One region of the Streptomyces boninensis genome, then DNA from elsewhere that is predicted to be linked to it. Evidence: riboswitches for the same ligand, from Rfam matches in the RefSeq annotation. Region 1 holds a riboswitch; each other region holds the start of a gene.
What was found. A riboswitch is a leader RNA that binds a small molecule or an ion and turns the genes downstream of it on or off. The one in region 1 is predicted to bind cobalamin.
Positions count from the first base shown of each region.

Region 1 (3,245 bases):
ATCAGCGTCCGCGCCGCCAGGTCGGCGGCGATCAGGAAGGCCGCGCCGAGCAGCGCGGCGGCGGGCAGCGCCCGCCGGTGGTCGGCGCCCACCAGCAGCCGCACCACATGCGGCAGGATCAGGCCTACGAAACCGATCTGGCCGCTGACCGCGACGATCGCCCCGATCATCAGCGCGACCAGGGTGAAGATCGCCGCGCGGAAGCGGTGCACGTCCAGACCGAGGGCGGCGGCGGCCTCCTCGCCCGCCAGCAGCAGGTTCAGCGGGCGGCTGACGCCGAGCAGCACCGCCGTCCCGGCCAGCACTGCCACGGCCGGGATCCACACCATCGTCCAGGTGGTGCCGGCCAGCCCGCCGAGCATCCAGCGCAGCGCCGACTGCGTCTTGTGCGGGTCGTTGGAGGTGACGACGAGGAAGCTGGCCACGGCCGACAGCACCTCGGCCATGGCCACCCCGGCGAGCACCAGCCGCACCGTGGTCATCCGCCCGCCGGAACGGGCCAGGAAGTAGACGGCGATCAGCGCGGCCAGCGCACCGCAGAAGGCCGCCAGCGGCAGCGAGAACATGCCGAAGAACGTCAGGTTCAGCACCAGCACCAGCACGGCCCCGACGGTCGCCCCCGATGACACCCCCAGCAGCATCGGATCGGCGAGCGGATTGCGCACCAGCGCCTGCAGCGCCATCCCCGCCACCGACAGGCCCGCCCCGACCACGGCGCACATCAGCACCCGCGGCAGCCGTACGTCGACGACGATCGTCTCCCGCACCGGCGTCCACGCCGGGTCGGCCAGCGCCGGATGGATCCGGTGCAGCAGGATGCGCCAGACCTCACCGGCGGGCAGCCCGGTCGTGCCGACCATCAGGCCCGCGGTGGCCGCCACGACGACGAGGCCGCCGAGCGCGGCCAGCACGACGGCGTACGGCAGGACCCGGCGGCGCGGCCCCGCGGGCACCGGACGGACCTCCGCGGCCACCGGCGCCTGCGTCGCCTCACTCACCGTCGAAGCGCCCGGGATGCAGCTGCCGGGCGAGCGACTCCACGCCTGCCGGGGCGCGCACGCCCAGCAGCGTCGAGGACAGCGGCAGCACGGCGAAGCGCTTGTGCTTGATGGCCGGTACGTCCTTGAGCGCCGGGTTCGCCAGCAGGAACTTCTTCTTGTCGGCGACCGGCTGATCCCCGTAGTCGTAGATCACAATGACCTCGGGCGCCCGCTCGGCGACCTGCTCGAACGACACATCGCCGAAGGACTTGTCCAGGTCGGCGAAGAGATTCACGCCGCCCGCCCGCTTGATCATGTCGTTGCCGACCCCGGCGCCGCCCGCCGTAAAGGCGGTCTTGTCGCCGCTGTCGTAGACGAAGACGCGCGTCGGCTTCACCCCGTCGACCTTCGCCGCCACCGACTTCAGGGTGCCGTTCAGCTTCTTCAGCTCCCGCTCGCCCCGCTCCCGTACGCCGAAGACCTCGGCGACCTCGCGGATCTCCTTCGCCATGGTGGTCATCGTCACCGGTCCGTCGGCGCAGTCCTCGATATTGAGGCGGCTGGCGATGCCCGCCTTCTTCAGGGCCGCGCGGGAGCGGCCGTCCTCGTGGAAGGCGGAGTTGAAACCGCCGTAGACGAAGTCGGGTTCCGCCGCCAGCACCGTCTCGTACGACGGATACTCATCGGCCAGCACCTTGATCCCGCGGTACGCGTCCCGGTAACCGGGGAGGATCTTGTCGTCGAGATAGGCCGTGCCGACCATCGACTTCTGCAGCCCGAGGGCCAGCATGATCTCGGTGGTGTGCTGGTTCATGGAGACGGCGCGCTGTGGCGGCCGCTGATAGGTGGTCTTCACCCCGCAGTTGGTCTGCGTGACCGGAAAGCCCTTCGCGGGGGCGCCGGATGCGGTGCCACCCGCAGGGGCGGGGCTTCCGCAGGCGGAGAGCAGCAGGGCGGCGGCCGTCGCGGCCGCCGGCAGGGTGAGCGAGCGTATGCCCGTCATGCGGCAAATGCCTTCCTCCTCTGGGGAAATCCGCCCCAGTTCCAGTGAGGAGGCGACCGCGTGAGTCTCCTGGCTCTCGGGTCGTAGCCGCACCCGGCCTTCCCACCCGCGGCGCGGGCAGTGGCTGTTTCGGGCTGAGCTCGCCGATCACAGTGGCGGGACCGCGCCGGATTCACACCGGCTTCCTCGTTCCGCCGTCGCCTTGTCGCGGGCCACTATACGGCCCGCGGCCACGGCGCGTGCCCCCGGTCACCTGGCGCTCAAGTGGGACGCGATGAGTACCGCGGAAGCTGTGATGCGCACCTCCCGTCACGAGAGAGGAACCCAGCGATGGCAGTCACAGAACCCGGTGGCGCGGCAGCCCCGACGGCGGCCGGCGCCGCGCAGGCGGCGGGCGCGCTGCTCGAACTCGCGAATGGCTATGTGTACTCGGCCGCCCTGAACGCCGCCGCGCGCTTCGGCATCGCCGACCACCTGGTGGCGGGCCCGCGCACGGCGGCCGACCTCGCCGAGGCCGTCGAGGTGCACGCCCCGCACCTCTACCGGCTGCTGCGCTACCTCGCCACCAAGGGCGTCTTCCGCGAGGACGACGAAGGCCGCTTCCACCTCACCACGCTCGCCCAGCCGCTCCGCGCGGATGTGCCGATGTCGCTGCGCGACACCATCATCGTGCACGGGGAGCCCCCCTTCTGGGAGCCGGCGGGCCGCCTGCACGAGGCCGTACGGACCGGCACCACCGCCTTCGAGGTCCAGCACGGCATCCCGTTCTACGACTACGTCGCCGCCCACCCGGACTTCGGCAAGGCCTTCAACGCCAGCATGGCGTCGGTCTCCGAGGCGCTGAGCAATCACGTCGCCGGCGCGGTGGACGTCTCGGAGGCCAAGAGCGTCGTCGACGTGGGCGGCGGGCGCGGCGGCCTGCTGGCCGCGCTGCTGCGGCGCAATCCGCAGCTGACGGGGACCCTGTTCGAGCTGGAGAATGTGCTGGCCGGGCACGTACTCGACGTGCCGGAGCTGGCCGGCCGCTGGCAGACCGAGGCGGGTGACTTCTTCACCTCCGTCCCGGCGGGAGCCGACGTGTACTTCCTCAAGCACGTGCTGGCCAGCTGGCCGGACGAGCAGTGCGTACGGATCCTGCGCACCTGCCGCGAGGCGATGCCCGCGCACGCGCGGCTCGTGGTGGTCAACCCGATGATCCCGGCCGGCAACGACCCGCACCCGGGCAAGACGGTCGACATGCTGATGATGACCGTACTCAACGG
Region 1 is NZ_CP183837.1:8,991,731-8,994,975, forward strand. It holds gene ACNNMR_RS40495 (FecCD family ABC transporter permease) at 1-953, opposite strand, end outside; gene ACNNMR_RS40500 (ABC transporter substrate-binding protein) at 991-1,983, opposite strand; cobalamin riboswitch at 2,046-2,174, opposite strand; gene ACNNMR_RS40505 (methyltransferase) at 2,314-3,245, shown strand, end outside.

Region 2 (3,245 bases), 2.6 Mb from region 1:
CTGATCTACATCGTCATCGCGGTGGCGATCATCTACATCCCGATCAAGCTCGGCGGCTTCGACGACATCTTCGCCAAGGCGGGCGACGCCCTCGGCGCCACCAACCCGGCCACCGGCAAGCCCCGCGGCGAGGTCGCGCCCAGCGAGCCGGGCCACTGGACGTACGCCACCCTCGCCCTCGGCTCGGCCCTCGCCCTCTTCATGTACCCGCACTCGATCACCGCGACGCTCTCCTCGCGCAGCCGCGAGGTGATCCGCCGCAACACCACCATCCTGCCGCTGTATTCGCTGATGCTCGGCCTGCTGGCGCTGCTCGGCTTCATGGCCATCGCGGCCGGCATCAAGGTGGAGAACGGCCAGCTGGCGATCCCGCAGCTGTTCGAGAACATGTTCCCCGACTGGTTCGCCGGCGTGGCCTTCGCGGCCATCGGCATCGGCGCGCTGGTCCCCGCGGCGATCATGTCGATCGCCGCCGCGAACCTCTTCACCCGTAACATCTACAAGGATTTCATCCGCCCCAACGCCACCCCCGAGCAGGAGACCAAGGTCTCCAAGCTGGTCTCGCTGCTGGTCAAGGTCGGCGCCCTGGTCTTCGTCCTCGGCATGGACAAGACCGCGGCGATCAACATGCAGCTGCTCGGCGGCATCTGGATCCTGCAGACCTTCCCGGCGCTGGTGGGCGGCCTGTTCACGCGCTGGTTCCACCGCTGGGCGCTGCTCGCCGGGTGGGCGGTCGGCATGGCGTACGGGACGATCGCGGCGTACGGGGTCGCCTCGCCGACGCAGAAGCACTTCGGCGGCTCGTCGGACGAGATCCCCGGCATCGGCGAGATCGGCTACATCGGCCTGACGGCGTTCGTGCTGAACGTGGTGGTCACGGTGGTCGGCACGGTCATCCTGCGGGCGGCGAAGGCCCCGGCGGGCATCGACGAGACCTCGCCGGAGGACTACACGGCGGATGCCCCGGCGGCTGCCCCGGCCCGGCCCGCACCGGAGGCGGAGAAGGCCGCGTCGGGCGCGCACTGACGCGCACTGATGACCATCAGGGAGACTCGGCTCATGGACATCACCATCGCTCCCGCCACTCCTGCCGACTACGACCAGGTCGGCGACTTGGTCGCAGGCGTCTTTCTCGACGACGGCCTGCTCACCTTCGGCGAGAACGACAGCTACCTCGGCGTGCTCCGCGACTCCGCCAGCCGCGCCGCGAAGGCCGAGTTGCTCGTCGCGCGGGCGCAGGAGTCCGGCGAGATCCTCGGCTCGGTCACGTACGCGGCACCCGGCACCGCATACTCCGACCTCCGGGTCGCGGGCAGCGCCGAGTTCCGCATGCTGGTCGTGGCGCCGGCCGGGCGCGGCCGCGGCATCGGTGAGGCCCTGGTCCGGGCCTGCATCGAGCGCGCCCGCGAGCAGGGCGCGCGGAGCCTGGTGCTCTCCACCCAGGCACGCATGAAGTCGGCCCACCGGCTGTACGAACGGCTGGGGTTCGTCCGCACCCCGGAGCGCGACTGGAGCCCCGTCGCCGAGAGCGACCTCACACTGCTGACCTACGAGCTCGCCCTCTAGCTGACACTCCGACACAACATGTGGGGGGTGCGTGCGTTGGCGTACCCAAGATGTATGCTCGTGCTCGCTGCCGCAGCAGGGGAATCCGGTGCGAATCCGGAACTGTCCCGCAACGGTATGCGATGCCCGCGCATGCGCGGAAATCGCGAGTCCGAGCACCTGCCGGCAGCTGTCACCTGACGTCCGGGCCTCGTGGAATGGGCCGGCGGACGCCTATGTGGCGTGCCAAGCGCGACTTCGGCATGCCCGTAGGCCGCCCGTCGCGCCCCACCCCTCGCGGCCCACTGCCGAGCGAGGGAGAGCACCACCCGTGACCATCGCACCCTCCGCCCCCGCGGAACCTGCTTCAGCGGCGCCGGCCGAGGCCGACCGCGCCGGCGAGGCCCTGCTGCGCACCCTGACCGACCTCACCGCCGACCTCCCCGCCACCGACCCCGGCCGGGTCGCCGCGGCGGCGCTGCGCGGCCGCCATCCGGGTTCCGACGCGGCGGAGTTGCGCGACCTCGCCACCGAGGCCGCCGCCGGGCTCATCGGCGACGAGCCGGAGTACTCCCGCCTCGCCGCCCGCCTCCTCACCCGCGCCATCGCCGACGAGGCCGCGAGCCAGGGCGTGCAGACCTTCTCCGCCTCCATCGCCCTCGGCCACCGCGAGGGCCTGATCGCCGACTCCACCGCGGATTTCGTACGGACCCACGCCGCCCGCCTCGACTCCCTCATCGACGAGGCGCGCAACGACCGCTTCGGCTACTTCGGCCTGCGCACCGTCCACTCCCGCTACCTCCTCCGGCACCCGACCACGCGTCAGATCACCGAAACGGCCCAGCACTTCTTCCTCCGCGTCGCCTGCGGCCTCGCCGAGGACACCTCACCCCGCGCCCTCACCGAGGTCGAGGCCCTCTACGGCCTGATGAGCCGCCTCGACTACCTCCCCTCCTCCCCCACCCTCTTCAACTCCGGCACCCGCCACCCCCAGATGTCGTCCTGCTACCTGCTGGACTCCCCGCTCGACGAGCTCGACTCGATCTACGAGCGCTACCACCAGGTCGCGAAGCTGTCGAAGCACGCCGGCGGCATCGGCCTCCCGTTCAGCCGCATCCGCTCCCGCGGCGCCCTGATCCGCGGCACCAACGGCCACTCCAACGGCATCGTCCCGTTCCTGCGCACGCTGGACAGTTCGGTCGCCGCGGTGAACCAGGGCGGCCGCCGCAAGGGCGCCGCCAGCGTCTACCTGGAGCCCTGGCACGCCGACATCGAGGAGTTCCTGGAGCTCCGCGACAACACCGGCGAGGACGCCCGCCGCACCCACAACCTCAACCTCGCCCACTGGATCCCGGACGAGTTCATGCGCCGGGTGGCGGCCGACGAGGTCTGGTCGCTCTTCTCCCCGAGCGAGGTGCCGGAGCTGGTCGACCTGTACGGCGAGGAGTTCGACGCCGCGTACCGCAAGGCGGAAAAAGAGGGCCGCTACGACCGACAGCTCCCGGCCCGCCAGCTCTACGGCCGCATGATGCGCACCCTCGCCCAGACCGGCAACGGCTGGATGACCTTCAAGGACGCCGCCAACCGCGTCTCCAACCAGACCGCGGAGCCGGGCGCCGTCATCCACTCCTCGAACCTCTGCACCGAGATCCTCGAGGTCAGCGACGACGGCGAGACGGCGGTCTGCAACCTGGGGTCCG
Region 2 is NZ_CP183837.1:6,410,848-6,414,092, reverse strand. It holds gene mctP (monocarboxylate uptake permease MctP) at 1-1,026, shown strand, start outside; gene ACNNMR_RS29440 (N-acetyltransferase family protein) at 1,060-1,566, shown strand; cobalamin riboswitch at 1,608-1,748, shown strand; gene ACNNMR_RS29435 (ribonucleoside-diphosphate reductase subunit alpha) at 1,877-3,245, shown strand, end outside.
Region 2: another riboswitch for cobalamin. It lies ahead of ACNNMR_RS29435 (ribonucleoside-diphosphate reductase subunit alpha); the one in region 1 lies ahead of ACNNMR_RS40500 (ABC transporter substrate-binding protein).

Region 3 (3,245 bases), 3.5 Mb from region 1:
GGCGCAGCGGATGATGGTGTCCCCGCCGAGCTCCTGGAAGTCGATGATGACGGTGACGCCGTCCGCGTCCGGGCAGTAGCCGGGCGTGCCCTTGCTGGGGTCGATGGCGTACGCCTTGGCCGGCGCGGCGACGTCGGTGGCGACGCCGACGGCCGCCGAGGTGCCGACCAGCGCCAGGGCGAGCGCCGCCGCGCGCAGGGCTCGTGCCGTACGGGGGGCGGGTCTTTGCTTTCGCTTCAGCTTGGTGAACTTCACGCCTGAGTTCCTTCCGTTCCGGCCTTGCGCCGGTTCGCCGTCCGATAGGTCACATAGCCGCCGCCGATCAGCAGCGCGGAGCCCGCCGCCCACGGCAGGACCGCGGCGCCCGTGGCGGCGAGGCCGCCGCCGGAGCCGGAGCCGCCGGTCGAGCCGCCCGTTCCGCCGCCGACGGAGGCCGGGGAGGGGTGGCCGGACGGGGGCAGGCCGCTGGGGTTCGCGCCGCCTGCGTCGCCCGGGGTGGCCGAGTCGGACGGGTCCGGGCCGCCGCCGGAGCCGCCGTTGTCGCCGGAACCGCCGTCGCCCGCGCCGCCGTTGTCGCCCGTACCCCCGTTGTCGCCGGGGCCAGGGCCGGGGTCGGGGTCGGTCTCGCCGATCTTCCCGAGCGGCACCTGGGCGAGCGCGAGCAGCGCCTGCGGGGTGGCCCGGCGCCACTGGTCGCGCTGGAAGTCTTCGATGCCGTCGCTCTGCGCGGAGGTCAGCGAGTCGTTGTTGTACGCGATGGCGCCCGCCTCCGCCTTCGCCTTGCCGCCGTTGGCCTCGGTGAGCTGGTGGCCCGCGACCCAGTCCGCGGCCTTGTCCGCCTCGGCCTGGTGGCCGGCGGCGGCGAGGGCCTGGCCGGCCAGGCCGGTGCTGTTGGTGTTGGCCGCGGCGGTCGGTCCCGAGCCGCCGAAGGAGCCGTTCGCGGCCTGCTTCTGCCGCAGCCACTTGGCGCCCTTGTCGGCGGCCGCCTGCGCCCCCGGCACTCCGGCATCGGCGGCTGCGATCAGTGCATGCACGGCCATCCCCGTCGAGTCGGGGTCGATGACCGCCTTGCCGTTCTCGGCGTCGCAGTCGCCGGTGACGGCCGAGCCGCCGAAGGCGTACGGGTAGAGGCGGAAGCCGCCCGCCGAGCACTGCTGGTCGATGAGGAAGTCGACCGCGTTCTGCGGCACGCCGCCGCTGCGGGCGAGGCCGAGGACGGCCAGGGACTGGCCGAAGGTGTTGGAGTTGTCCACCGACGGGGCGTTGACCTTGTCCTTGACCCGGCCGTCCTCCAGGCCCTTGTCGGAACCGGCGATCAGGTCGAGGGTCTCCTGGCGGAGGTTGTACGCGCCGAACTTCTCCGGGTCGGACTTGGTGATCACGGCGGCGTACAGCAGCTTGGCGGTGGCGCCGGCGACGCGCTGGCCCTTCTCGCCCCAGGCGTCGAGGCTGTTGTAGTCGCGTACGTGAACCTTGAGCGCGTCCGTGATCCTCGTGGCCGTGTCCGGCTCGGCGCCGGTGGCCTTCAGCGCCATCAGCGTGTCGACGGTCAGGCCCCAATCGGCGCCGGCGAAGCCGGGTATGCCGCCGTCCTCCCCCACCTCGCCCGCCTGCCAGCGGGCGGCGGCCACGGCCGCGTCGGCGTTCGCGTCGGCCTGTGCGTCGTGCGCGCCGAGCAGTGGCAGCGACAGCGCGAGTGCCGCCGCGCCTGCTGTGCCGGCGGCCGTGCGCACGCCGGGTCTGACCCCGACCATGCGGGTTCCCCTCCCAGGAAGGATCCGCAGCCGGAGAAGGGCCGGTCCCGCAAAAAGGCCCCTGCGCGCGCATTCGCCGGGCGAATGACGGCAAGGGGCCGCGGTGCGGGGGACCGGGGCTCCATGCTGCAGACCGTGACAGTAAGAAGCGGTGCACGTGCCGCGGCAGGCATTCCGACTCGCGGCAAGTGGTGCGGTGCCGCTCACGGTTGCAGGTCAGTGCCGGATTTCCACCGGCTTCCCCTGTTCGCGTACGCATTCAGTTGTAAGTCCGCCCGCAGGCGGATCAGGCGTAGCATACGCGCCTTTGTGCGAAGACCGCCACAGTGCCCGAAAGCGCTGTCACAGCGGCTTCAACTCCAGGTCGTCCTGGCGCCCGTAGGACGCCCGTCGGGTGGCCCGGCGCAGGATCGCCAGGACCGCCGGGCCCAGGGTCAGGATCGCGGCAGTGTTGGTGATGGCCCGACCCGTGTCCCAGCCCGCGGTGGAGGTGAGCAGGGTGAAGACGGCGAAGCGGTGCAGGTTCTCCAGCACCGGATCGCCGGGGACGTAGGAGATGTGGCCGTCGTGGTACGGGACTTCGGCGTGGGTGATGAAGGGCCAGAACCACAGGTTCATCAGGAAGCCGAAGACGTACGAGACGGCGATCCCGTACCCGACCAGCATCGCGATCTCCGCCTTGCCGCTGACCCTGCGCGGCAGCAGCCCCGCCCCCATGCCGATCCACGCCGAGCACAGCATCTGAAACGGCAGCCACGGCCCGACCCCGGCGGTCAGCAGCGCGGAGGCGAACAGCGACGTACATCCGAGCACGAAGCCGAAGCCGGGCCCGAAGACCCGGCCGGCCAGGACCAGCATGAAGAACACTGTCTCGATGCCCGCGGTCCCGGCGCCGAGCGGCCGCAGCGCGGCGTTGATGGCGGAGAGCACCCCGAGCATGGCCAGGGCCTTGGAGTCCATGCCGTTCTCGGAGAGTTCGGCGAGCACCACGATGATCAGGATCGGCAGGATGCCCATGAAGACGAACGGGGCGTCCGGGCCGTGCTGCATGCTCTGCGGCTTCACCCGTACCAGCAGCGGCCAGACGAACATCATCAGCCCGGCGAGGGAGGCGAGCGTGAGCACGACGGCGGACCGGGGGCCGACGCGGATGACCTGGTCGGCGCGGTCCCACCGGCGCAGCTTCTTCGGCGTTTCCTCCGCCGCCGTGCGCGGCGTCATCGCAGCTCCCCGGCCAGTGCGGTACGGACATCGGCGACCGTGAGCCAGTCCGCCCCGAGGATCTTCGCGACCTGGGGTGCGAAGGCCGGGGAGCCGCCCAGCACTTCGGTCGTCGACCCGTCGGAGACGATCTCGCCCTCGGCCATGACCACCACCCGGTCGGCGACGGTGGCGACGAACTCGACGTCGTGGGTGGCGACGACGACGGAGCGGCCCTCGGCGGCGAGCGCGGCGACGGTGCGGCCCAGCGCCGCCTTGGCCTCGTAGTCC
Region 3 is NZ_CP183837.1:5,509,942-5,513,186, reverse strand. It holds gene ACNNMR_RS25210 (flagellar hook-length control protein FliK) at 1-255, opposite strand, end outside; gene ACNNMR_RS25205 (hypothetical protein) at 252-1,754, opposite strand; cobalamin riboswitch at 1,901-2,049, opposite strand; gene ACNNMR_RS25200 (ECF transporter S component) at 2,097-2,975, opposite strand; gene ACNNMR_RS25195 (ABC transporter ATP-binding protein) at 2,972-3,245, opposite strand, start outside.
Region 3: another riboswitch for cobalamin. It lies ahead of ACNNMR_RS25205 (hypothetical protein); the one in region 1 lies ahead of ACNNMR_RS40500 (ABC transporter substrate-binding protein).